DNA from 3 places in the Jeotgalibacillus sp. JSM ZJ347 genome. Region 2 is predicted to be linked to each of the others. Evidence: predicted binding sites of a transcription regulator. Region 2 holds the regulator's gene; each other region holds the start of a gene.
What was found. The regulator LexA, encoded in region 2, represses DNA repair genes until DNA is damaged. The targets are predictions, from matches to a motif close to CGAACATATGTTCG.
Positions count from the first base shown of each region.

Region 1 (6,438 bases), on a different contig from region 2:
AGACCGCGCTCACAATCAAAGGAAGAGCTTCTCTATTACGAAGAAAAAATACAGGCGGTATTGAAATCTGAAATTGATAAGGTAACGGAAAAGGAGCAGAAAAATGCAGCCAGCCGTTAAACGAATGATCTTTTACGTATTACTTTTTGCCATCTGGCAGGGTGCTGTCTACGTATTTGATGTATCACCGTCCCTTCTGCCAGCACCGACAGATGTTTTCGCTTCATTATATGAAGGCTTCAGTAACCTTACATTGGTGTATGACCTCGTAGCCAGCTTTAGACGATTATTTATCGGTCTAGCGATTGCACTTGTGCTGGGACTTTTACTCGGCGTGCTTTTAGCAAAATCAAAAACTGCTGACGAAACACTTGGCTCTCTGATTCTTGCACTGCAATCGGTACCAAGTATTGTGTGGCTGCCACTTGCGATTATGTGGTTTGGTCTGAATGAAATGGCCGTGATCTTTATTGTTGTACTTGGTGCAACGATTGTGATGACGATTAATGTCCGCACGGGGATCATCAATGTTCCCCCGCTTTTCATAAAAGCTGCAAAGACAATGAATTACAGGGGTTTCAGGTTATTCAGCAAAGTAACGATTCCCGCTTCTATCCCGTACGCCGTAACCGGCATGCGGCTCGCGTGGGCATTTGCCTGGCGCGCACTGATGGCCGGTGAACTATTAAGCACAGGCCCCGGACTTGGTTATTCACTGCGTTTCGCATCAGATTTTGGGGATATGAGCCGTGTGATTGCGATCATGCTCCTGATCATGCTGATTGGTATTATTGTCGACTTACTGTTTTTCCAACGTATTGAAAAGAAAGTCCTTAAAAAATGGGGACTCGCAACAGAATAAAAACTTGGAGGCGTAGAGAATGAAAAAAAATCTTAGTGCACTATTTTTACTGGCAGCAATATTGGTGTTATCAGCCTGCGGATCTGACAGCTCGTCAGGTAGCAGCAAAGATGAACTTGTCATTGGGTACTTCCCGAATATTGACCACGTTCCTGCAATGATCGCAAAAGAAAAGCAGTACTTTGAAGAGGCTGTTGGTGAAGACGTTGAAGTGTCATACAAAACATTCCCTGACGGCGGTGCATTTATGACGGCCCTTAAAACTGGTGATATTGATGCAGGCTTTGTTGGGCCAGGTCCCGTCATGAACAACTACGCAAACGGTGCGGATGTTAAGATTCTCGCCGGCGCATCTTCAGGCGGCACAGTGGTAGTAGCAAGTGAACAAAGCGGCATTGAAGGCTTAGAAGACCTTGATAACCATACATTTATTACACCTGGAATAGGCTGCACACATGACGTTCAGATGGAAACATTCCTGAAAGAACAAGGCATCACATCAGCCCGTATTGGTGGAACGCTGAAGCACGTAACTGGTAACCCTGCTCAGTATCAGGCAATGTTTGAATCAGGTAAAGTCGACCTTGCAGCTGTACCTGAGCCATGGGCTTCTACTCTTGTAGCAAATGGCGCAAAGATTATTGTTGATACAGACGAAATTGCTTACGGAACAACTCTACCGAATACGGTACTTGTAACAAGCGGAAAGCTGCTTGAAGAAGAAAGTGAACTTGTTGATCAGATCACAGAAGCACATGAAATGAGCATCGCATTTATTAACGAAAACCCTGAAGAAGCGCAAACAATCGCAGTGGATTCGATTGAAGAAATCACCAATCAGCGCATGGATGAGTCAATCATCGCAAGTGCATGGGAGCGCGTCACTTATACAACTGAAGTCAATGCAGATGTGATCCAGGCCTTCGCTGACTCTTCACATGACCTTCAGTTCCTGAAAGAAAAGCCTGAGTTTGATGAACTGGTTGTTCCACAGGACACTGAAGTAGGAAGTGCTGAGTAAATATGAAAAAATGGATCACAACATGCTTTGCACTGCTGATCCTGCAGGGATGTTCATCCGGGGTTAACCTGGATGAACATTTTTCTCTAAATGGAGAAGTCACTGACCTGCAGGCAGTCACTCAAAGCGAAGAACCTTTTCATACTGATGATATGGAAGATGAAATCTGGCTTGCCGCTTTCATCTTCACAAATTGTGATACGGTCTGCATGCCGATGACCTATAACATGTCAGAGCTCCAGGACCAACTGGATGAAAAAGAGCTGGATTATCAGTTTGTCTCTTTCACGATTGACCCCGAACGCGATACACCTGAAGTTTTGCAGTCATATGGTGAGCAGTTTGAAGTTGATTTTGCTAACTGGGATTTTGTCTCCGGCTATGCTCAGGAAGAGGTTGAACTCTTTGCAAATAGAGGTTTCCTATCCCCTGCTGCACAGGTGGAAGGATCTGATCAGTTTGTGCATAGTACTTCCCTTTATCTGATGGTTGGCGACCGGATTTTAGAGAAGTATGAGATGTCTGTGGATGTGCCTTATGGGGAGATTGTTGAGGCGGTTGAGTTGTTGCAGGATTACTAGAAAAAAGCCGGAACAATCTATATTGTTTCGGCTTTTTTAATCGTTTCGCTGCGTTTCAGGCGGGCCCTTTCCCCGTGAGCTGGTTTATAGCTCCGGTTCAATCAAGCCTCCTCAACGCTTCGCGCCTGCGGGGTCTCAGCTGTCCGTCGCATCCCGGTGGAGTCGCCGCCTTACGCTCCGCTGCACTATGATTTTAATCTAAATCTTATTTTACATTACAAATCAAAACTTTTAACAGTATCTTTCTACGTAAGCTAATCTTCTTTGCTTGGTTAAACTCAAATAATTAACTTCAACTCATAGACTCCTTCTTCGAAATATGCCCGCCTATCAACCTGGACCTTCTTCTCGTTGTGCCGCCTTCTGTATAGGAAATGGCTCTGAGCAGGGCGGTTGAGCCGAAGCGCTGGCGGACATCATCCATGACGTAGCCGAGCCGGTGAACTTTTTCTCGTCCAGGGTTGAACAGGTCCAGCTGCAGTGCTGAGTCATCTGCCAGGTTGGTCAGTGATATTGAAATTTTTCTGACTGGGAATGGCTGCAGGTTTTCATGAAGAATCTCAAGACACACCTCATAAATTTCCATCGTAATAGAAGTCGGCTTATCCAGTGACTTTGAGCGGTGGAATGATTTAATTGGCGTGCGTTTGCTGTAGCCGACACCCAAGTGAATCGTGCGGCCGCCTAAGTGTTTATTTCTCGCTCTTCTCGCTATTTCCTCACACATCTCTAATAAAACTGCTTCAATTTCTTCTATTTTATTGTAGTCTCTGAGAAGGATCTGACTCTTTCCATAGCTCACCTGTCCCTGAATAATCGGCGCACCGATCTCAGAGCGGTCAATGCCATGTGCATGATAATACAGTTGATTGCCCATCACACCAAAAACGGATTCCAGCCGGCTCAGGTCATAGGCAGCAAGGTCGCCAATTGAGTAAATGCCCATTCTGTTTAGCCGCTTTTCAAGCTGGCGTCCAATTCCCCACATAGCTGAAAGCGGCTGAAGCGGCCAGAGCTTCTTCGGGATGTCTTCAAAAGTCCATTCACAGATGCCTTTCTTTTTCGCTTCCAGATCAAGGCAGAGCTTTGCGACCAGCATATTGGGTCCAATGCCGATTGCACACGGCAGACCAAATTCACGCATCATATCGTCAGAGATCATTTGGGCAACAGCATGCGGCCCTCCCCATAATGAAGAAGTGCCATCCACCTGAATAAAACTTTCATCTACGCTGTAAACGTGTATATTTTCTTTTGGAACGAACCTTGTAAAAATCTTCGTGATTTCAGTGGACAGCCTGAGGTACTGTCCCATATCCGGTTCAATTAATTGAAGATCATGTATGTCGGGGATCTCATGACGCCTTGTGCCGGTTCTGATACCGTGCTCGCTTTTTGCGCGCGGAGAAGCAGCAAGCACGACACTGCCCTTTTGCTCCTGGTTGCCAATGATCGCAATTTTACATGTTAAAGGATCCTGGCCCAGTTCAACTGCCGTACAGCTGGCATAAAAGCTTCGCATATCTACACAGAGAATTTCCTTTCTCTTTTCAAGCGAATAGTCAACCTCCATCACCTTCACTCCCTTTCAGCGTGAGTTTCTTTTTATACTTATACCCACTTTCAAGAAAATTATACGAACAAACGTTCTTTTTATCAATGTTTCTTTTTACATTTATTCTGATTTACACTCACTTTTTAAAGGAATAAATGTGAATACATGTAAAATCCAACTTTTTTAGAAGAGAGTTATACGGTCAATTAAACTTTTTTATTAGAAGAAAAAAGCTTGAATACCCTTCTGTTTCTACAATTTTCCCAACCTACAAAAGTGCCAAGCGGCAATATTCCGTACAACCCGATACAGATAAAGGGAATTATACCCCTAAAGCGTATGAACACTTCGCTGATTTTCCCGATAAACAAGACGCACACCTTTTGTTAGGATAAGTCTATTCACAAAATATTTCGACAAAAGGAGTCGGGGAAATGAAGAAATCAAGAAGTATCGCAATGAGTCTATTACTTGCAGCAAGTCTGGCAGTACCAGCTGGGGCAAGCGCTGCGCCGGATCAGCAGTCGAACAATGCTGAGAAATTCCGTGTTTACGTAGAAGTATCGGGAGAGTCAGCTCAAAAAACGAAAGCTTCCTTGCAAAAGAAATATGATTCTCGCTGGGAGCTGAGTGCGAACGGATTTTCAACTGATATGAATGAGGCACAATTTAGAGCGCTTCAAAACAATAAAAATCTTACACTGACAAAAGTGGATGAGGTTTCTGTATATGCATCAAAAAACAAAGAAAACGTAACAACCGCATTCTCAGCACCGGCTGACCAGACACCATGGGGCATTGAAGCGATCTATAATGACGCTAATGTAAGTGCTACATCAGGTGGCTCAGGCATCAATGTAGCTGTACTGGACACAGGCGTATTCACCGGTCACCATGACCTTCAGGGCACAGTTGAGCAGTGTAAAGATTTCACACAGGCTACTCCGCTTGTAAACGGATCATGTAACGACGTTGATGGTCACGGTACGCACGTTGCAGGTTCTGTTCTTGCAGATGGCGGCAGTGACGGTTCAGGCGTATACGGTGTTGCTCCGGATGCTGATCTGTGGGCATACAAAGTACTTGGTGATGACGGTTCAGGTTACTCTGATGACATCGCAGCGGCTATCCGCCACACAGCTGATCAGTCAGTGGCAACCGGCACAAATACTGTGATCAACATGTCACTTGGTTCATCAGCAAACAGCCCGCTGATTGAAGACGCAGTAAACTATGCATATGATAAAGGCGTTCTTGTAGTAGCAGCAGCGGGTAACTCAGGATTCCGTGTTGGTTCAATCGGCTACCCTGGCGCACTTGAAAATGCTGTGGCAGTTGCAGCGCTTGAAAACAGATTTGAAAACGGCACATACCGTGTTGCGGATTTCTCTTCAAGAGGTGTACGTAAAGGAGATGGCGACTACCTAATCCAGGAAGGCGACGTTGAAATCTCAGCACCTGGTGCAGCGATCTTCTCAACTTGGCCAAATGGCGGTTATAACACAATCAGCGGTACATCAATGGCATCTCCACACGTAGCAGGACTTGCAGCAAAAGTATGGGCAGAAAACCCTGGCTTCTCTCACGTCCAGCTCCGCACTGAGCTTCAAAACCGTGCAAAAGCAAACGACATCCTTGGCGGACGCAGCGCTGCTGTTGGTGATGACTTAGCTTCCGGGTTTGGATTTGCGAAGGTGAACTAAGAAAGCGAAGTCTGGGTCTGACCCAGACTTCGCTCCCTCTGGATTGCACGACGTTTCGTGCGGTTCAGGGGGTTTTTTGTTGCATTTCACCGGTTTTCCGTGCAGTTCACCCCATCTTCCCAATTTCGCTTTTTTTCACTTCTGCATATACAATGACATTAACAACCTCACTCATTTAAAGAGTGCCTGAGGACAAAGGAGCGAAACATGAATATCTACCTATTCTGGATCATTCAGCTAACCTGGGGCTTGCTGATCAACCTGATCGGTATGTTACTCGCGCTTGTTTTATTATGTATGGGTATCCGGCCACACAGATTCCATCATGCCATTTACTTTGAAGTTGGGGAAAATTGGGGTGGCGTGAATTTGGGCGGTTTCTTTTTTGTGCAGCAACAAGCCCCCACCAGGCTTAAAGCTCATGAATATGGACACAGCTTTCAAAACCTGCTGTTAGGTCCTGTCATGATCGTTGCTGTCACCGTTCCTTCTGCGATCCGTTATCATTACCGGAGATCTCGAATCAAAAAAGGCCATACTTTGAAACCGTATGATACTTTCTGGTGTGAGTCGTGGGCGACCAGATTAGGGAAGAAATATTCTTAGTGCCCTGCGTCAAATACAGGGTTATGCTGCAAATGATATCTATCAAATGTTGACTGAGGCTGTACCAGCTAAATGGTACAGCCTCATTTTTTTTATCAAAATCACCATTC
Region 1 is NZ_JBISEN010000005.1:22,367-28,804, forward strand. It holds gene ACH6CZ_RS13730 (ABC transporter ATP-binding protein) at 1-120, shown strand, start outside; gene ACH6CZ_RS13735 (ABC transporter permease) at 104-862, shown strand; gene ACH6CZ_RS13740 (ABC transporter substrate-binding protein) at 882-1,883, shown strand; gene ACH6CZ_RS13745 (SCO family protein) at 1,886-2,464, shown strand; gene ACH6CZ_RS13750 (Y-family DNA polymerase) at 2,757-4,037, opposite strand; gene ACH6CZ_RS13755 (S8 family serine peptidase) at 4,454-5,722, shown strand; gene ACH6CZ_RS13760 (hypothetical protein) at 5,930-6,328, shown strand.
Region 1: ACH6CZ_RS13750 (Y-family DNA polymerase) is a predicted target of LexA. The motif match lies at 4,102-4,115, and genes of this name have one in related genera.

Region 2 (6,438 bases):
CAATTGCATCAATTGATAACGTTCTGATTGTGTTAATTGCTAAATCATCTGTCTTGTTAAACATCATCTACATCCTCTCTAAACTCACGTGATACGTCTTATTGTACAAAAAAAAAAGAGAGATGTACAAACATCTCTTCTTTTCTACAAAAAACTTCTTACTCCAGGTAAAAACCGGAAACATTCAGTTCATTTTATTCCTGTTTTTTGCATCTTTAAGTTTTTGTGGAGTGACATCCTGGCCTTCAGGATCAATGACAGTAACATTTTCAATCGTTTGTTTCATTGATCCTCTAAACGCCTGTAAATATTCCTGTCTTAGAGCCTGCTGTTCATCTGCTTCAGCTTTAGTAAGAGTATCTTCTTTTGATTTTTTTGACAGTTCATTTATTCTTTTAATTTTATCTTCAGATAACATGTCTTTCACCCTTTCTTTCAGGTAAGCTTCTATGTATGTTAAAAGAAAGGTTTAAGTTTGACAAGTAATTTGTTTACGTTATCTCTGATTCCATATACTCAACATACCTTCTATGAACAGTTGCTTTAGACACAGGGTGTCCAAGACCTCTTAATACAGATGCAATTTCCTGAAATGTTAGCCCATTCCCTCTCAGCCTGACGATCTCATCGACTGGTATTTCAATCTTTTCCCTACCTTCTTTGTTTCCACGGTTCTTCAGATTTCTATGCGGTTTGAAGCCCTGCTCTACAGCACGCCTCATTCCTCTTTTAATTTTCAGGTTATGGAGTTTCCGCTGATGCTCTTCCACCATACTCACAATTTGAAGAATCATTGAATCTGATTCAGACAGCTGAAGTTCCCCATCATGTGCAATGGTGAATATCTTCACACCTTCTTTTTGCAATGTATGTAAAAGTGCAATTTTAGCGTTTCCTCTTCCGATCCGCGTCTCATCCTGAATTAAAAGACCTTCAGCATTAAACTCCCGAACCTGCTCCAGCAGCTCAAATACACCTTCACGATCCAGATCAAATCCACTTTCCTTTTTACTAATAATCGAAACTACCTGATAGTTCATTTTATCGGCAAGGGCAATCAGTTCCTCTTCCTGCCGTGTAAGTGAAGTTTCCTGAGTTTCTTTTTCTGTACTGACTCTGCAGTAAATAATTACTTTCAACACGTTCACTCCTTAATTCCGTTCAGATGCCAGGTGAATCGCGTCTTCACTGAATTTAAAAGCTTCCTCGGGTACCGGAAGCTTCAGCTGTTCCCCTGTGACAATTTTATGGGAAGATAGCCCATTATATTCAGTTACCCATTCAATAAACCCTTCCGGGGACATCGAAGTATGACTTGAGTATTCTTCAGCATACGCCCAGAGAGTATCTCCTTTTTGAACAGTTATTTCTGCATAGGTTGCATCACTGTTCGCTGTGTTCGTAAAGACAAGAAATAAGCTGAAAAAAAGTGCAGTCACCACGAATAGAATAACAAATGAATATTTCCTCCACAATCCTGTCATAATTAACCGCCTCCATCGAATATGTGTTCGCTTTTGTTAACTTGAGTATAATACGAACATTTGTTTTGGTCAACACAAAAACTCGAACTTATGTTTGTATTTTTAAAATCGCTATGCTATAATTTAGAAAAGTTTCAAACTGAAAAGAGGTGCTGCAGTGTGAAGAAATTATCAAAACGACAGCTTGATATATTAAACTTCATTAAACGCGAAGTTCAGGATAAAGGTTATCCACCATCTGTTCGTGAAATAGGTCTTGCTGTTGGGCTGGCATCAAGTTCTACAGTACATGGTCATCTTGCGAGACTGGAAAGCAAAGGGTTAATCAGAAGGGATCCAACAAAGCCAAGAGCGATTGAAGTGATCTCTCTTGAAGAAGAAAAAATCCCTACTCAGCGTGTAATAAACGTTCCGCTTGTTGGTAAAGTTACTGCCGGATCACCTATTACTGCTATTGAAAATGTAGAGGAATACTTCCCTCTTCCCGAGAGACTTGCCTCATCGGATGATGCCGTGTTCATGTTAGAGATCATGGGAGATTCTATGATAGAAGCCGGAATTTTAGACGGAGATCTCGTCATCGTAAAACAACAAAATACTGCGAATAACGGAGACATTGTTGTAGCAATGACAGATGAAGATGAAGCAACGGTAAAACGTTTCTTTAAAGAGAAAGATTATGTAAGACTACAGCCTGAGAATTCTTCTATGGCACCTATTATTTTAAGTAACGTTTCAATACTTGGAAAAGTAGTAGGCGTTTACAGACAGGTTCATTAAAAAAGCAGAACGCATTGACAAATTTGTCAATGCGTTCTGCTTTTTTAATGATGCCTGATCTAAACATCTTAATCTATTCATCAAGCACTTTTTTAATATAAGAGGAAACTTCCCCCGAGATCTCTATTGGTAGCATATGTCCCCCGGAATCGAACATATGCGTATTACATGTTCGTATTTTATCACCTGCCTTTTCAAGCAGCTTATACGGATCATAAATAACTTCATCTCTTCCAACTGCAACGTAGACAGGCATCATTAACGTATCCAGTTCAGCTGCTTTAAACAGTTTCGGTGGTGTCATTACATACTCCCAGCTGACATGCTTCTGTCCAAGGTAATAAAGGTTAAACAGCCGCTTATGCTCTTCCGTTTTCTCCCTGGTCAGCCAGCTGCAGAAATGATTTTTAATGACGGTCTCATTTGGAATCATGTTCGTTAATAACAATCTGGAATAGAAAGAGACATTCATTCTTTTTATTGAAGCAGCAGGAGATAATATAATTAGAGATTTCACTCTATCCGGCTTTAAAATGGCGTAATTAAGTGCGTGCCATCCACCATTGGAATGGCCGATCATCGTTACATTCGCTATGTTTAGAGCATCTATTAGCTCTGTTATCCAATCAACATAATCTTCCCGTTCATTTAAATGTTCCTTTGTGTTGCTGTTATTAAACTCTCCTAATACATCGACAAAGTAAAGCAGATAGTCTTCCGCTAAGTTTTCAGCACATCCATACCATTCTGCAGAACTGAAACCAAACGCATGAAAAAAGATGAGCGGTTCTTTTTGCCGATTTCCGCATTCCAGAACTGAAACGTCTCCAAACTTAGTTGTAATCTTATTATCTTTATATGGTATCTTCCATAACTTCATGACCTCTTTATATGCGGATTGATACTGATTATATCCCTCTATTGATTTAAATCCTTTATATGATTCAGCCATTATCATCCCCCCTTACCGTTTATATACCCAGCTTTTTCATTATTGTACTGCTAAATAGAAAAAACCTCTGAAGCAAAGTTGCTTCAGAGGTTTGATTGATTAATACATTTCTAAATACTGTTCTCTCTCCCATGGGTGAACCTGCGTACGGAACATATCCCATTCGATTTCTTTAGCTTCAACGAAATGCTCAAAGATATGTTCTCCAAGTCCGTCGATGATAACCTGATCGTTCTTAAGTTCTTCAAGCGCTGCAAAAAGAGTACCTGGAAGATCTTTGATACCTGCTGCTTCACGCTCAGCTTTATCCATTACATAGATATTTCTATCAATTGATTCTGGTGGTGTCAGACCATTTTTAATTCCATCAAGACCCGCTTTAAGCATAACGGCCATTGCAAGATATGGGTTTGCAGATGGATCTACTGAACGCACTTCCACACGTGTACTCATTCCACGTGAAGCCGGGATTCTGACTAGCGGGCTACGGTTTCTTGCAGACCATGCAATGTAGCAAGGTGCTTCATAACCCGGTACAAGACGCTTGTAAGAGTTTACAGTAGGGTTTGTCACAGCTGTAAACCCTGATGCGTGCTTAAGCACACCAGCCATGAATTGCTTCATTGTTTCACTTAGCTGCTGATCAGCATTTTCATCAAAGAATGAGTTCTTGCCATCCTTAAATAATGACATGTTAAAGTGCATTCCAGAACCATTCACACCAAATAATGGCTTAGGCATAAATGTAGCGTGTAATCCGTGCTTTCTTGCAATTGTTTTAACTACAAGCTTAAACGTCTGGATATCATCACAAGCTGAAATTGCATCAGCATATTTGAAATCGATCTCGTGCTGACCTGGTGCTACTTCATGGTGAGAAGCTTCGATTTCAAAGCCCATTTTTTCAAGTTCAATTACGATATCACGACGGCAGTTTTCACCAAGATCCGTCGGCGCTAAGTCAAAGTATCCACCTTTATCATTTAATTCAAGCGTTGGCTCACCGTTAACATCCAGCTTGAAAAGGAAAAATTCAGGCTCAGGTCCTAGGTTAAAATCAGTAAATCCTAACTCTTCCATTTCTTCAAGCACACGCTTCAGGTTATTACGCGGATCTCCTGAAAAAGGTGTACCATCCGGGTTGTAAATATCACAGATCAGTCGTGCAACTTTTCCATCACCAGCAGTCCAAGGGAATACAACCCATGAATCAAGATCCGGGAACAGATACATATCAGATTCTTCAATACGAACAAACCCTTCGATTGAAGATCCGTCAAACATCATTTTATTATCAAGTGCTTTTTCTAACTGGCTTACAGGAATTTCAACGTTTTTGATTGTACCAAGGATATCAGTGAATTGAAGTCTGATAAAGTTTACATTTTGTTCCTTTGCCATTTTCATAATGTCTTCTCTTGAATACGTGCTCATTTGTGATTCCTCCTGTTTTTTATGTAATTTTTTTAACGAAAGAACCTCGAAAGGTCTCCCGCTCTTAAACTGTTTTTGCTGTACTTGCCATTACCCATCATTTCCTGTTTTAACAGCTTTCTTAAATCACTCTCTGATAAGTCCGGCTTTTTAGCAGGTCGATCTGATTCGGCTTCTGTGCCATCCCCCAGGATCCGCTTGATTCCAGCCATATTGACACCTTGCTCAAGAAGATCTTTGATCTCAAGCAGTTTATCAATATCGTTTAATGAAAAGAGACGGCGATTACCTTCCGTTCTAGCCGGAGCGATTAATCCATGCTCTTCATAGTAGCGAATCTGACGGGCGGTTAAATCGGCCAGCTGCATGACTGTTCCAATTGGAAAGAGTGGCATGCTGCGTCTAATATCACTGCCCATCATATAACCCCTTTCTTGCCTGTCGACCACTTAACTATATAACATGTTAAATTTTCTGTCAACTACATGTTAGGTTTTATTACATGATATTTACCTGACTATTTTTTTGTTCCCTCATTTCACACGTTTTATGCATATAATTTAAAAATAAATAATTTTTATACATTTAGCTATGTAAAAAAAGCTGAGGCAATAAATACCTCAGCTTAAAATGATCCTGTTATTCAGTTTTGAATACTTTTCAATCAGTAGTTAACCTTATATAGTTTTCATTTTTTGAAGCGCTGCAGTAATGGCAATTTTAATATGTTCATAGGTAAGTCCTCCCTGTATATACGCAGCATACGGAGGTCTTAGCGGGCCATCTGCTGATAATTCTATACTTGAACCCTGAACAAATGTACCTGCTGCCATAATGACGTCATCTTCATAGCCGGGCATATAATCCGGATATGGCATAAAATGAGCATTTATCGGGGAAAACTCCTGAACACCCTGACAAAATGCAATCATTTTATACCGGTCATGAAACTCCACAGCCTGTATCAGATCAGTTCTGTAATCATCCCAGGCAGGTGTTGTTGTCATTCCTTCTTCCTCTAACAGAGCTGAGGTATAAACAGCTCCTTTTAAAGCCTGGCTGACTACATGAGGCGCTAAAAAGAATCCCTGATACATTTCCTGCAGAGCACCCAGACTCGCACCAGCTTCGGCACCAATTCCTGGAGAAGTCATGCGGTAAGCACATAAGTCAATCAGCTTCTGTTTCCCAGCAAGGTAGCCTCCCGTTTTTGCAAGACCGCCTCCAGGATTTTTAATTAACGAACCTGCAATGAGATCAGCCCCGGCTTCAATTGGTTCTGCCTCCTCAACAAACTCCCCGTAACAATTATCCACAAAGACAATGACATCCGGATAATGTTTTTTGATATGAGCAACCGCTTGTCTGATATCTTCAATGGTAAATGAAGGTCTGATCGCATAACCTTTTGAACGCTGAATTCCGATCACTTTTGTGTTTTTATTCATATTTGCGAGAACAGCATCAATATCAATACGGCCATCTTTGAGATCAGTCTGCTGATAATGAATTCCAAAATCTTTTAACGAACCATTAGCTGTCCCTCTTAGACCAATAATTTCTTCAAGCGTATCATAAGGCTTCCCTGTAATGTAATGCAGCTCGTCTCCTGGCCTTAAAATGCCGAAAAGCGCAATATTAATGGCATGTGTACCTGAAATAATCTGAGGCCGGACTAACGCTGCATCCGCTTTGAACGTATCAGCATATACAGCTTCAAGTGCATCCCTTCCCTGATCGTCATATCCATACCCGGTAGTTGGGTTGAAGTGACTGTCACTGATCTTA
Region 2 is NZ_JBISEN010000001.1:662,635-669,072, forward strand. It holds gene tkt (transketolase) at 1-64, opposite strand, end outside; gene ACH6CZ_RS03460 (DUF896 domain-containing protein) at 185-418, opposite strand; gene ACH6CZ_RS03465 (YneB family resolvase-like protein) at 492-1,139, opposite strand; gene yneA (cell division suppressor protein YneA) at 1,152-1,484, opposite strand; gene lexA (transcriptional repressor LexA) at 1,644-2,264, shown strand; gene ACH6CZ_RS03480 (alpha/beta fold hydrolase) at 2,338-3,216, opposite strand; gene glnA (type I glutamate--ammonia ligase) at 3,316-4,650, opposite strand; gene ACH6CZ_RS03490 (MerR family transcriptional regulator) at 4,683-5,069, opposite strand; gene ACH6CZ_RS03495 (methionine gamma-lyase family protein) at 5,328-6,438, opposite strand, start outside.

Region 3 (6,438 bases), 410 kb from region 2:
GGTTCGGGAAAAAGCAGTCGTGCAAACTGCCGACGCCTGAAGAAAGACGCAGACTGATTGATTAGTCTGCGTCTTTTTTGTCACTTTGAATCGGTGTGTAGCTTTTGGTACGGAACTGATCTTTCATCAGCTGGATGCTTAAGATCAAACACAGCATACCTGTCAGCCAGATGAGTCCGGCAACACCGAGCAGAAAATGAATTTCATCAGATACATTTTCAACTGTCGGATCGTTAAAACCTCCGCCAAGGCCTATCCAGAATACAATATAAGCGATTATCGTCAGACCAAGGTGAGCAGCCAGCCATAAAAAGGCAGTTTTCATACGCGGAGCGCGTCGGATTGAATATAGTATAAAAATAATTGCTGCAAGCGCGGCTGCAACGAATCCCCATTCAATGATGAATAGAAACGTGCTGTTTAGTTCTTCAGTCAGCATGGGCGGGCTCCTTATCATGAATTATATTCGATAGGTCTATTATTCATGATTACTGCTCGAAATGCCACTCTGGAGGGGTGGCGATTTCATGACAAAAGTTGAACCCCCTGCATAATTTGTTGCCTGTCTGCAGGGGGCTCAAGTACTACACACCGTGTGTGTCCTCTAATGTATTTAATTCTGCTGAACACTTCATAAAAGCGTCTTGATCTTTGTTGTCTAACGCTTCATTAATAGCTGATACAAGCTGCTCCTTGCGATGACGGACAAGAATTTCATTTAATACCATGTCCACGTAAATTTCCATCATCGTCATTTCACTGGATTGTTTCTGAGGGACGGTTGACTCATTCATGAACTCTGCGAACGATTTGTTGTTTTCCATCTTCATCATCACCTCTGCTACTTTTTTTCATTATAGAGAATATCAGCGAGAATATCAACAGAAAGTTTCAAATTTTTAGACAATATAAACTTTTATATTGTTATATAGCTAAAATATCCGGAATAGGCCGAACATATTTGGAAAAATTTATGTATACTTTTGGAGATTGTATAGTGTATGATGATTCCATAATCATATAAAGGAGTGATAAAATGGAATTTATGACAGCTGCAGAAACCTACACAGTCAGTGCGAGTACAATGATTCTAGAACCGAAAATTGAAGGAGGAAGTTTGACGGGGACCATTATTTACGAAAAAGACAGGTCGCCTTTTACAGTCGATATGAAACCAATGGAGATCATGGAGCATTCCTGCCTGTATTATTTTTCATCCTACGAAGGACGTAAAATCTCATCAAGATTCCTCACAAGCTTCAGCCACAAACCTCCCATTGTAGTCGATCCGATATCAGATATTTATTTTTTCTCCACTCATTCTGATTCAAATAAAAGTAACTACTGGATTGCGATGAATCACGTAGTCAGTATTGAGAAAAATGATGATCTTAACAATGAGACAAAACTCACTCTATCAGGAAACAGTATCATCACACTCCCAATCTCAAAGCGAGCCACTCACCTGCAGTACTTAAAAGCTTCTGTACTATCCCTCAAGCTTAATCAAAATATTAACTCTATACGTGAAAAAACAGAAGATACCTACAAAACGGAGCTGAGCAAGAAGCGCTTCGGATTCGCAGAGTATCTTGAAAGAATTGAACACGCAGATCAGGACCGTATCAACCCCGATGATGGCGGCGACATGGACTTTAACCGTCCAATTAAATAATACCTCAGCAGGTTCTCAACGTGATTTCTGATCCTCGGATTAAAATAGTTGTGCTGCTCTTCATACCCCTTATACACAAACAGATACATCGTAAAAGCTTCATCGGACTTTAACTTAACCACCTTCATGCCGTGATCTCTCATATACTTTTTCAAAGTCACAAGCTCACGCTGAACAGCAATCATTGTTTCTTCAATTAACTCAATATAAGGTCTGGGGAGCTTAACACCACTCTTTTCAATCACAATCTGATCACGTTCAAGAACCTTCAGCACCATCGGAAGATAAAAAGCATTCTCCAGCCGGTCCCGGTCCTCAGTTGGAATCTTTGTCACTGAAATCTCCTCCTGTAAAACGAACATGTGTTCTATATTATTTTACACAGATTTTTTCAATATACAACTGTTATTTGTTTGCATTATTCACAAAAAAATCTGATAATAGAACAAGCGGTTATCTCGAAAACCGAAATATCTGATTCACCGGAGGAGATTTCATGACACACAAGCGCAACATCACAGCAGAAGACCTGTATAAAATTGAATCACTCACAGACCCTAGATGGTCACCGGATGGCAAACATATCTTATTTGTCAAAACACATATTAATGAAGAACATACATATTCATCAAACTTATTTTTATATGATCAGGAAAACGAAGAGTTGAACCAGTGGACATATGGAGACAATAGAGTATCCTCACCTAGATGGTCACCGGACGGCAGGAAAGTAGTATTCGTCTCAAACCGCTCCGGAAAAAACCAGCTCTACGTTTTACCGGTAAGCGGCGGGGAAGCGAAGCAGGTAACAGAGACAGAAAACGGAGCAGGTAATCCTGTCTGGTCACCATGCAGCGGCAAACTCGCATTCACGGTATCTCTTGAACCGGAAGACGCACTGAATGAAAAGAAGAAAAAAGAAGATGACGATAAAAAGCTGAAGCCGTTTGTAACAGATTCAATGAAATACAAAGCGGACGGTGCAGGTCTGCTTGATGATAAAAAGCAGCAGATCGCCATCATTGACCTGCAAACAGAAGAGCTGAACCAGCTGACAAAAGGAGAAGACAGTTATTCACCCTTAGCCTGGTCACCGGATGGAAAGCAGCTTGCTTATGTAACAGATGCAGATACAAAGGATAAAGACTTTTCATTTAACAATGAGCTGTATCTCTATAACCCTGAAGATGACACAAAAGTGCATATTCAGACGGCTGAAGGGTACGTTGGATTTGCTGCGTGGTCACCGGACGGCGGACATCTTGCATTTACAGCATCAGGCAGAACATACGAAAATGCTACGCACAGCGAACTCTGGATATGGAACCAGGCATCAGGAGCAGCTGAGTGTCTGACAGAAGGAATTGATGCACCTGTCGGAGATTACGCGATTGGTGATATTCAGCAGGGAGCGAATATGCCAGGCGCTGTCTGGGCTGACAATAACAGCCTGTACTTTGTCATTACTGATCAGGGCAATGTCAATCTGTATTACGCATCAATTGATGGTGCCGTGTATCCGGCCTATGAAGGGAATCACCACGTCTACGGCTTTGATGTGCACGGCGATTCACAACGAGTAGCTGCTGCGATCAGTACAACGGAGAATCCAGGTGACCTTCATGTGATTCATGTTCCGACAGGAGAAGCAAAACAGGTGACAAATGTAAATCAGCAGCTGCTTGACGAGGTTGAAATAGTCGCGCCTGAAGCAGTCTCTTATGAAAGCACAGACGGTTATACCGTGCACGGCTGGTTCATGAAGCCTGCAGGTTATAAAGATGGAGAAAAAGCACCGATGATTTTAAATATTCATGGTGGTCCTCATGCGATGTATGCCAATACGTTTTTCCATGAAATGCAGCTGCTTGCATCTAGTGGTTATGCAGTACTCTATACAAACCCGCGCGGAAGCCATGGCTACGGCCAGACTTTCGTTAATGCAGTCAGAGGTGACTACGGCGGAGGAGACTACCGCGACCTGATGGCAGCAGTGGACGGCGCACTTGAACAGTTTGACTTCATCGACCGTGACCGGCTCGGTGTCACAGGCGGAAGCTACGGCGGGTTCATGACAAACTGGATCACAGGTCATACAGACCGCTTTAAAGCAGCAGTTACACAGCGCTGCATCAGTAACTGGATCAGCTTCTACGGCGTCAGTGATATCGGCTACTACTTCAGCGAGTGGCAGATCCAGGCAGACCTTGGCGATATTGATACACTATGGAAGCACTCACCGCTTGCCTATGCTGATCAGATCAAAACGCCACTGCTGATCATGCACAGTGAAAACGACTACCGCTGCCCGATCGAACAGGCAGAGCAGTTATACATTGCACTGAAAAGAAAAGAGAAAAAAACGCGCCTGGTCAGATTTCCGGAATCAGACCACAACCTGTCCAGAACAGGTAAACCAGAACTCAGACTCGAAAGACTGAACCACCTGACAGGCTGGATGAATGAGTATATTTAAATAATCAAGTTTAATGGATATAATATATTTTACTTGTATAGCTGCCATTTCACTTTATAAGTGAGGTCACAGTGTAGCGGAGCGGAGGGCGGCGACTCCAACGGGATATGACGGACAGGTGAGACCCCGCAGGCGCAAAGCGACGAGGAGGCTCACCGCCGTCCCCGTGGAAAGCGTCCGCCCGAAGCGTAGCGAAACGGTTCCAAAACCCGAGACATCTTCGTCCGGGTTTTTATTTTTCATTTGTCATAGTTTGTACAAAACAAAACAAGGGAAAAATATAGCCGTAATAGGCGGTATTTTCCGAATTATGCTATACTGATAAAAAATAGCCGTCAGTCTATAGACCAGAGGAGCGTTTGAATGACGTTGGAAACTCTAGAAGCATGGTTTACACTCGAAAATCTTCGTGAATTAATTGCAGAGTATCGGGCATTCGGACCGCTAATCGGCTTCCTGCTGCCAGTGATCGAAGCATTTCTGCCTTTCCTGCCGCTCGTCGCTTTTGTAGTGGCGAATGCAAATGCATATGGGGTGCTTTTCGGCATACTGCTCTCATGGGCGGGTGCTTCAGTGGGCGCGTTAATGGTCTTTTGGCTGCTCAGACGCTTTGGCCACCTCAGGCTGTTTTACTTCTTAAGTAACCAGAAGCAGATCAGAAAACTCACTACCTGGGTGGAACAGCATGGATTCGGTCCATTGTTTCTGCTCCTGTGTTTTCCATTTACACCGTCAGCACTTGTCAACGTGGTAGCGGGCCTGTCCCGTATCAGTTTCATACAGTATATGCTGGCTGTTGTAACAGGGAAACTCGTGATGATTTCTACGATTTCATTCATCGGTGCAGACATCGTCTCACTGATACGGGAACCGGTTAAAACAGCGATCGTGCTTGGCGTCATTGTTGTCTTATGGCTGGTTGGAAAAAGAGTAGAGAAAAAGATCAATAAAAAAATGGAACGTGACATATTGATGCACGAGCGTCATAGAAAGTCTGCCGGGAATGAAAGGTTGGAGAATAGATGGAATCGTGGAAAAAAGAAAGCTTCGAATGGCTCAAAGCATTAGCAGTAGGAGTCGTGATTGTACTGGTAGTCCGCATTTTTCTTTTTTCAAATTATGTGGTAGAAGGTGCATCCATGCAACCGACGCTGCAGGATGGCAACAAGCTTGTTATTAATAAAATCGGATATCAGATTGGCGATATCGACAGGTTTGATGTCATCGTCTTTCATGCAAATGAATCAGAAGATTACGTAAAAAGAGTCATCGGGCTTCCAGGAGATGAAGTCTCTTATGAAGACGATCAGCTTTATATAAACGGAGAATACTACGAAGAACCATACCTTGAAGAATTCCGCACAGAAGAAGGGCGCCTGACTGGTGACTTTACACTCGAAGAAATTCCCGGAGGACAAATAGAAGTGCCTGAAGGACAATTATTTGTCCTCGGAGATAACCGTCAGGAAAGTCTGGATAGCCGCATAATCGGCTTCATCGACCAGGACTCAGTCGTCGGCAAAGTAAACCTCAGATACTGGCCGCTAAATGAACTGGATGTAAGATTTTATGAATAATCATTTTCAGTGTGACGGATACATGCGGAGCTGACCCTCGGAGAGCAGGACGGAGACTCCCGCCCCAGGAAGGGACAGGTGAGACCCCGGAAGGCGAAGCCTGAGGAGGCTCACCGCCCGGGGGCAGGAAAGCGCAGTCCTGATCGGAGAGGTTCAGCGGTTACTGAATGAGAATAAATGAAAGAGCTGTCCAATTGGATGGCTCTTTTCATTTTCCCGTCACTTTTCATTAACCCCAAATTGTAAGATAATAGCTATATGCAAACGATAAAGGAGGCACAATCATGCCGCTGATGATCAAAACAGGACGTTCCGGAACCGGTAAAACAGATCACATCATAAGTGAAATCACCGCTAAAGTCAAAAGCGACCCGTCAGGTGATCCCATCCTACTGATCGTACCTGAACAAATGACCTTCCAGTCAGAATACCGCCTTGCGCTTGAAACCGGTGGAATGGTCAGAGTGCAGGTGCTGAGCTTCACCCGCCTCGCTTGGAGAATTCTGCAGGAAACAGGTGGCGCCACCCGTATACATATTAACCACACAGGAGCAAGCATGCTCGTCAGAAAGCTGATCAACGAACAGAAGGAACAAATGATTATGTTTGGACGTGCAGCCGGAAAGCACGGATTTGTCGGTCACGTTGAAAAAATGCTGACAGAGTTCAGAAGATACTGCATCCAGCCTGCGGACCTGCTTGAAAAAACA
Region 3 is NZ_JBISEN010000001.1:1,076,335-1,082,772, reverse strand. It holds gene ACH6CZ_RS05485 (thiol-disulfide oxidoreductase DCC family protein) at 1-65, shown strand, start outside; gene ACH6CZ_RS05480 (hypothetical protein) at 62-439, opposite strand; gene ACH6CZ_RS05475 (IDEAL domain-containing protein) at 585-824, opposite strand; gene ACH6CZ_RS05470 (competence protein ComK) at 1,037-1,675, shown strand; gene ACH6CZ_RS05465 (YhjD family protein) at 1,615-2,010, opposite strand; gene ACH6CZ_RS05460 (S9 family peptidase) at 2,172-4,151, shown strand; gene ACH6CZ_RS05455 (TVP38/TMEM64 family protein) at 4,515-5,219, shown strand; gene lepB (signal peptidase I) at 5,174-5,728, shown strand; gene addB (helicase-exonuclease AddAB subunit AddB) at 6,013-6,438, shown strand, end outside.
Region 3: ACH6CZ_RS05465 (YhjD family protein) is a predicted target of LexA. The motif match lies at 2,031-2,044, and genes of this name have one in related genera.